DNA from 3 places in the Streptomyces sp. Wb2n-11 genome. Region 3 is predicted to be linked to each of the others. Evidence: riboswitches for the same ligand, from Rfam matches in the RefSeq annotation. Region 3 holds a riboswitch; each other region holds the start of a gene.

Region 1 (2,256 bases), 1.7 Mb from region 3:
CTTGATCTTGTGCATCGGGACGTGGCCCGGACCCTCGATCATCGTCTGCACGTTGTGCCGCTTGGCGATCGTGTTGAGTTCCCCGAGCGTCTTCAACTCGGCGAACTGCGCCTCGTCGTTGGCGTCCGCGATCGAACCGGGCCGCAGGCCGTCGCCGAGCGAGTACGTCACGTCGTACGCCGCGAGGATGTCGCAGAGCTCCTCGAAGTTCTCGTACAGGAAGCTCTCCTTGTGGTGCGCCAGGCACCACGCGGCCATGATCGAGCCGCCGCGCGAGACGATGCCGGTCTTGCGGCGGGCGGTCAGCGGGACGTACGGCAGGCGCACGCCGGCGTGGACCGTCATGTAGTCGACGCCCTGCTCGGCCTGCTCGATGACCGTGTCCTTGTAGATCTCCCAGGTCAGCTCCTCCGCCCGGCCGTCGACCTTCTCCAGGGCCTGGTAGAGCGGGACGGTGCCGATCGGCACGGGGGAGTTGCGCAGCACCCACTCGCGGGTGGTGTGGATGTTGCGGCCGGTCGACAGGTCCATGACCGTGTCGGCGCCCCACTTGGTCGCCCAGGTCATCTTGTCCACCTCCTCCTCGATGGAGGAGGTGACCGCCGAGTTGCCGATGTTGGCGTTGACCTTCACCAGGAACCGCTTGCCGATGATCATCGGCTCGATCTCCGGGTGGTTGACGTTCGCCGGCAGGACCGCGCGGCCCGCCGCGATCTCGTCCCGTACGACCTCGGGCGCCACGTTCTCCCGGATCGCCACGAACTCCATCTCGGGCGTGATGTCCCCGCGACGGGCGTACGCGAGCTGTGTGACCGCCTGGCCGTCGCGGCCCCGGCGGGGCTGGCGCGGACGGCCCGGGAAGACCGCGTCGAGGTTCTTGAGGCCCCCGCGCGGCGAGGTGTGCTTGATCCCGTCGTCCTCGGGGCGGACCGGGCGGCCCGCGTACTCCTCGGTGTCGCCGCGTCCGATGATCCAGTTCTCGCGCAGTGGCGCGAGTCCGCGGCGTACGTCCGTCTCGACGGTCGGGTCGGTGTACGGGCCGGACGTGTCGTAGAGCGTCACGTCCTTCCCGTTGGTGAGGTGCACCTGACGGACCGGCACGCGGAGGTCCGAACGCGAGCCCTCGGGCCCCGCGACGTACCCCTTGTGCCAGCCCGGCTTGCGGCCGTCCTGGCCGGTGGCAGGCGTGTGTGCATCCGCTGTGGTCATGAGACCTACTCCCTACGCCGGCATTACCCGGTAACAGGTTCGGCGGTCGGCGCAGCGGCTTCCGTACGTATGTCCGTACGGAGGTCAGCGCCCTCTCAGCCCGGTGCTCCGAGCTCCCGCGTGTGCAAAGGTGCCCCCACGCTAGCGTCATCTCTGGCGCGCTGACCAGAGGGCCCCCTCCGTTCTTGCGATGATCGGTCGGTGACGTCCCCCCAGCCAACGCCCGAAATCCATGGCCACACCCACAGCCACGGGCCCGCCGCGCCCGTCTCCCAGCACCTGCGCAAGGTCATCGCGGCCGTGCTGATCCCCTTCGCCACGGCCGTTTTCGTCGGCCTCGTCGTGCTCTGGCCGGGCGGCGCGCCCGAGCACGAGCGCACGGGTGTCGGTTTCGACCGGCAGACCGTGTCGGGCAAGGTGACGGATGTGCAGCAGGTCGACTGCAAGGACGTGAACGCCGCCCAGGTGCCCCCTACCGGCGACACGTCCACGCCGTCCGGTCGCGAGGCCCAGCAGGCCCAGCAGGGCACCTGCGAGCGGGCCACGATCGAGGTCACGTCCGGCAAGGACGAAGGCCGCACGTTCACCGAGATCGTCCAGCCCGACGCGCCGAGACAGCTGAACGAGGGTCAGGGCGTGGTGGTGGCGTACGCGCCCGACGCGCCCCGCGACCTCCAGTACTCGGTGACCGATGTGGACCGCGGAATCCCGATGGCCCTGCTGGCCGGGATCTTCGCGCTCGCGGTGATCGTCGTCGGCCGGATGAAGGGCCTGATGGCACTGATCGCGCTCGCCGTGTCCTTCGCGATCCTGACGCTGTTCATCCTCCCCGCGATCCTCCAGGGATCGAATCCGCTGATCGTCGCGGTCGTCGGGGCGAGCGCCATCATGCTCATCGCGCTCTACGCCTGCCACGGCCTGACGGCCCGTACGTCCGTCGCCGTCGTCGGCACGCTCATCTCACTGCTGCTGATCGGGCTATTGGGATCGCTCTTCATCGGGTGGGCGTTCCTGAGCGGCAACACGGACGACAACACCGGGCTGATC
Region 2 (2,256 bases), 3.3 Mb from region 3:
GCCCGCCCCGACGACCACGACGTCGTGCCGCCGGCCGAGCACGGGCCGCAGCCGCGCGGCGTCGTCGAGGGTGCGCAGGAGGTGGACTCCGGGTACGCCTTCGCCGCCGGGCAGCGTGAGGGGCAGCGCTCCGGTGGCGACGACCAGCACGTCGTACGGAACGGGGCCCGAGGGCGTGTCGATCTCGTGCGCCCCGGGGCGCACGCCCGTCACCTCGCGCCCCAGGTGGAGTTCGATGCCGAGCGCCTCGAAGTCGACGTCGAAGGCCGACTCCTCGGCGTGGCCGAGCAGCACCGCCTTGGACAGCGGCGGTCTGTCGTACGGCTGATGCGGTTCGGCGCCGATCAGCGTGACGGAGCCGGTCCAGCCCTGCTCGCGCAGGGACACCGCGGTCTGGACACCGGCCATTCCCGCGCCGACGATGACGACGCGCCGCTCTGTCTGCCTCTGCTCGCTCACCCGGTCACTGTAGGACGGCGCGTTCCGCCGCCTTCGCCGGGACCGCGGAGGAAGACCTCCGGCGCAGCGTCACAGGGGCAGCTGCTCGACGACGCTCGTCCCCCTGCCCTCCTGGGACTCCCAGGCCCAGGTCTCCTCCAGCCGCACGCGCCCGTCGGGGAGGTCGACGACGGTGGACGCGCAGTGCCCCGACGAGGTCGTGCCGTCCTGCTTCAGCTGTACGTAACGGAAGTCCAGCGCGTCGCCCTCGCGCGTGCCGACGAGACGGCCCCGTACGACGTCGCCGCCCGTGTACTCGGCCCAGATCCGGCCGCCCTCCTCGTGGTACGTGAACCGGGTCCGTGTCCCGACCTGGCCGGGCGCCTGGTCGGCGACCGGCGAGAGGACGAGTCCGTCGAGCGAGCGGGCCACAGGAGTTGCTCCCTTACAGCGCGTCGGGGCCTGGCGTTAGGGTGGCCACCGTAAAGCACTCGCGGGAGCCCGGACGTACCGGGCTGAGAGGGAGGCTGGACGGCCTCCGACCGTACGAACCTGATCCGGGTCATGCCGGCGAAGGGAGGGGCTGGACGCCCATGCCGCGTACATCGTCAGACGTCCTCGTCGTCGGGGGCGGAATCATCGGCCTGGTCACGGCCTGGCGGGCGGCGCAGCGCGGGCTGCGCGTCGCCGTCGCCGATCCGCAGCCGGGCGGCGGGGCCGCACAGGTCGCGGCCGGAATGCTCGCCGCCGTCACCGAACTCCACTACGGGGAGCAGACGCTCCTCGGCCTCAACCTCGCGTCCGCCGAGCGCTATCCCGCGTTCGTCGCCGAGCTGGAGGCGGCGAGCGGGCAGGCCACCGGTTACCGCTCCTGCGGCACGCTCGCCGTCGCGCTGGACACGGACGACCGCGCCCACCTGCGCGAGCTCCATGCCCTGCAACGCCGCTCCGGGCTCGCGTCGGAGTGGCTCACGGGGCGCGAGTGCCGCCGCCTGGAGCCGATGCTCGCGCCGGGCGTGCGCGGGGGCCTGCGGGTGGACGGTGACCACCAGGTCGACCCGAGGCTGCTGGCCGCAGCCCTTCTGACAGCCTGTGAGCGGGCCGGGGTGGTCTTCCACCGCGGCTGGGCCGAACGGCTCCGTGTCGTACGGGAGAGGGCCGTCGGCGCCGTACTGGCGGACGGGACGGAGCTCACCGCCGGCCAGGTGGTGCTGGCGGCCGGAAGCCTCAGCGGCCGGCTCGCGGGCGTACCGCGGGAGGCGCTGCCGCCGGTACGGCCCGTGAAGGGGCAGGTGCTGCGGCTGGCCGTGCCACGCGCGTACGCGCCCTTCCTGAGCCGGACGGTGCGTGCCGTGGTGCGGGGCAGCCACGTCTACCTCGTACCGCGCGAGAACGGCGAACTGGTCGTCGGGGCGACCAGCGAGGAGCTCGGCTGGGACACGACGGTCACGGCGGGCGGGGTGTACGAGCTGCTGCGCGACGCGCACGAGCTGATGCCGGGCATCACCGAGCTGCCGCTGACGGAGACCCGCGCGGGGCTGCGGCCCGGCTCCCCGGACAACGCGCCGCTGCTCGGGCCGACCGCGCTGGACGGGCTGCATCTGGCCACCGGGCACTACCGCAACGGGGTGCTGCTCACGCCGGTCACCGGCGATGCGATGGCCGCTGTCCTGGCCGGCGGGGAGCTGCCGGACGAGGCGCGTCCGTTCAGCCCGCTGCGTTTCGCGCCGGCCGCCCCTCCCGCCTCCCTCCCTTCCCCCGTCTCCGTACCGCAGGAGCAGCCCGTATGACCATCTCCGTGAACGGCGAGAACCGTGA
Region 3 (2,256 bases):
GCACGGCTGTCCAACATCGTCTTCATGGGCATGGGTGAGCCGCTCGCCAACTACAAGAGGGTCGTCGGCGCGATCCGCCGCCTGACCGACCCGGAGCCGGACGGCCTCGGGCTGTCGCAGCGCGGCATCACCGTGTCGACCGTGGGTCTGGTGCCGGCGATGCTGCGGTTCGCCGACGAGGGCTTCAAGTGCCGCCTCGCCGTCTCGCTGCACGCGCCCGACGACGAGCTGCGCGACACCCTGGTGCCGGTCAACACGCGCTGGAAGGTCCGGGAGGTGCTGGACGCGGCCTGGGAGTACGCCGAGAAGTCCGGCCGCCGCATCTCCATCGAGTACGCCCTGATCCGCGACATCAACGACCAGGCGTGGCGCGGTGACCTGCTGGGCCGCCTGCTCAAGGGCAAGCGGGTGCACGTCAACCTGATCCCGCTGAACCCGACCCCGGGCTCGAAGTGGACCGCCTCCCGTCCCGAGGACGAGAAGGCGTTCGTCGAGGCGATCGCGGCCCACGGCGTACCCGTGACCGTACGGGACACCCGTGGCCAGGAGATCGACGGAGCGTGCGGGCAGCTGGCGGCCACCGAGCGATAGGCATGTCAGAGGGCCCGTGTACCGTGGGCCGCACATCTTCATATTCCGACAGGGGAGCGCCACAGCGCTGAGAGTGCGGCACGCCGCAGACCCTCTGAACCTCGCCCAGGTCATTCTGGGTAGGAAGTTCGGTCACTACTCGAGCTGTTGCGCCCTGCCCGTTTTCCGCGGGCAGGGCCGCGTCTCTTCCTGGATGTCCCATCCCAGGAGGAATTCAGTGCACACCACCAAGAAGCTCGCGGTCACCGCCGTGGCCGCCGCGCTCGGTGTCTCGACGCTCGCCGCGTGCGGGGGCGGGTCGGACGACTCCGGTTCCGGCAAGGGCGGCAAGGGCGGCGGATCCAAGACCGTGACGCTGGTCAGCCACGACTCGTTCAACGCATCCGACGCCGTACTGAAGGCGTTCACCGAGGAGACCGGCTACACCGTCAAGGTCCTCAGGAGCGGGGACGCGGGCGCCGCGCTCAACCAGGAGATCCTGACCAAGGGCTCCCCGCGCGGCGACGTCTTCTTCGGCGTCGACAACACGCTGCTCTCGCGGGCCCTGGACAACGGCATCTTCACGCCGTACGAGGCCAAGGGGCTCGACGAGGTGCCGGCCGAGCTCCGGCTCGACCGCGACAAGCACCGCGTCACACCCGTCGACACCGGCGACATCTGCGTCAACTACGACAAGAAGTACTTCGCCGACAAGAAGCTCGCGCCGCCGAAGACCTTCGACGACCTGGTCGAGCCGGAGTACAAGAACCTCCTCGTCACCGAGAACGCCGCGACCTCCTCGCCCGGCCTCGGCTTCCTGCTCGGCACGGTCGGGCAGTACGGCGACGACGGCTGGCAGGACTACTGGAAGAAGCTGAAGGACAACGGCGTCAAGGTCGTGGACGGCTGGGAGCAGGCGTACAACGAGGAGTTCTCCGGCTCCGCGGGCGGCAGGAAGACCAAGGCCGACCGGCCGCTCGTCGTCTCGTACGCCTCCAGCCCGCCGGTGGAGGTGCTGTACGCGGAGCCGCAGCCCGGGGAGGCGCCGACCGGTGTCGCGACCGGCACCTGCTTCCGGCAGACCGAGTTCGCGGGGCTGCTGAACGGTGCGGAGAACGAGGAGGGCGGCAAGGCGCTCATCGACTTCCTCATCGGGAAGAGGTTCCAGGAGGACATGCCGCTGAACATGTTCGTGAACCCGGTGGTCGAGGACACGAAGCTGCCGGAGCTGTTCACGGAGCACGGCGTGGTCGTCGACAAGCCGCAGACCGTGGCCCCCGACAGGATCGCCGACAACCGTGAGCAGTGGGTCAAGTCGTGGTCCTCGCTCGTCCTGAAGTAGCCAAGAACATGCGGGGGAGCGCGGTGCGGCTCGGCCTGATGGCCGCGCCCGTCGCGTTCTTCGCGGTCTTCTTCGCCTACCCCGTGACCGCGATCGTGGGGCGCGGGCTCCAGGTGGACGGCGTCTGGCGGCTCGGCCGGATCGGCGAGGTGCTCGCCGACCCGGCCATCCTCGACGTGCTGTGGTTCACCACCTGGCAGGCGCTCGCCTCGACGGCGCTGACCCTGCTGATCGCGCTTCCGGCGGCGTACGTCTTCGCCCGGCTCGACTTCCCCGGCAAGCAGCTGCTGCGCGCCGTGGTCACCGTGCCCTTCGTGCTGCCGACGGTCGTCGTCGGAACCGCG

What was found. A riboswitch is a leader RNA that binds a small molecule or an ion and turns the genes downstream of it on or off. The one in region 3 is predicted to bind thiamine pyrophosphate.
Region 1: another riboswitch for thiamine pyrophosphate. It lies ahead of thiC (phosphomethylpyrimidine synthase ThiC); the one in region 3 lies ahead of BN1555_RS08400 (thiamine ABC transporter substrate-binding protein).
Region 2: another riboswitch for thiamine pyrophosphate. It lies ahead of thiO (glycine oxidase ThiO); the one in region 3 lies ahead of BN1555_RS08400 (thiamine ABC transporter substrate-binding protein).

Annotation. Positions count from the first base shown of each region.
Region 1 is NZ_CVPB01000001.1:3,597,296-3,599,551, reverse strand. It holds gene thiC (phosphomethylpyrimidine synthase ThiC) at 1-1,209, opposite strand, end outside; TPP riboswitch at 1,202-1,339, opposite strand; gene BN1555_RS16370 (YibE/F family protein) at 1,411-2,256, shown strand, end outside.
Region 2 is NZ_CVPB01000001.1:5,195,236-5,197,491, reverse strand. It holds gene BN1555_RS23660 (NAD(P)/FAD-dependent oxidoreductase) at 1-459, opposite strand, end outside; gene BN1555_RS23655 (avidin-fold protein) at 529-870, opposite strand; TPP riboswitch at 922-1,034, shown strand; gene thiO (glycine oxidase ThiO) at 1,032-2,228, shown strand; gene thiS (sulfur carrier protein ThiS) at 2,225-2,256, shown strand, end outside.
Region 3 is NZ_CVPB01000001.1:1,917,045-1,919,300, reverse strand. It holds gene rlmN (dual-specificity RNA methyltransferase RlmN) at 1-591, shown strand, start outside; TPP riboswitch at 632-735, shown strand; gene BN1555_RS08400 (thiamine ABC transporter substrate-binding protein) at 809-1,912, shown strand; partial or broken gene BN1555_RS08395 (ABC transporter permease) at 1,951-2,256, shown strand, end outside.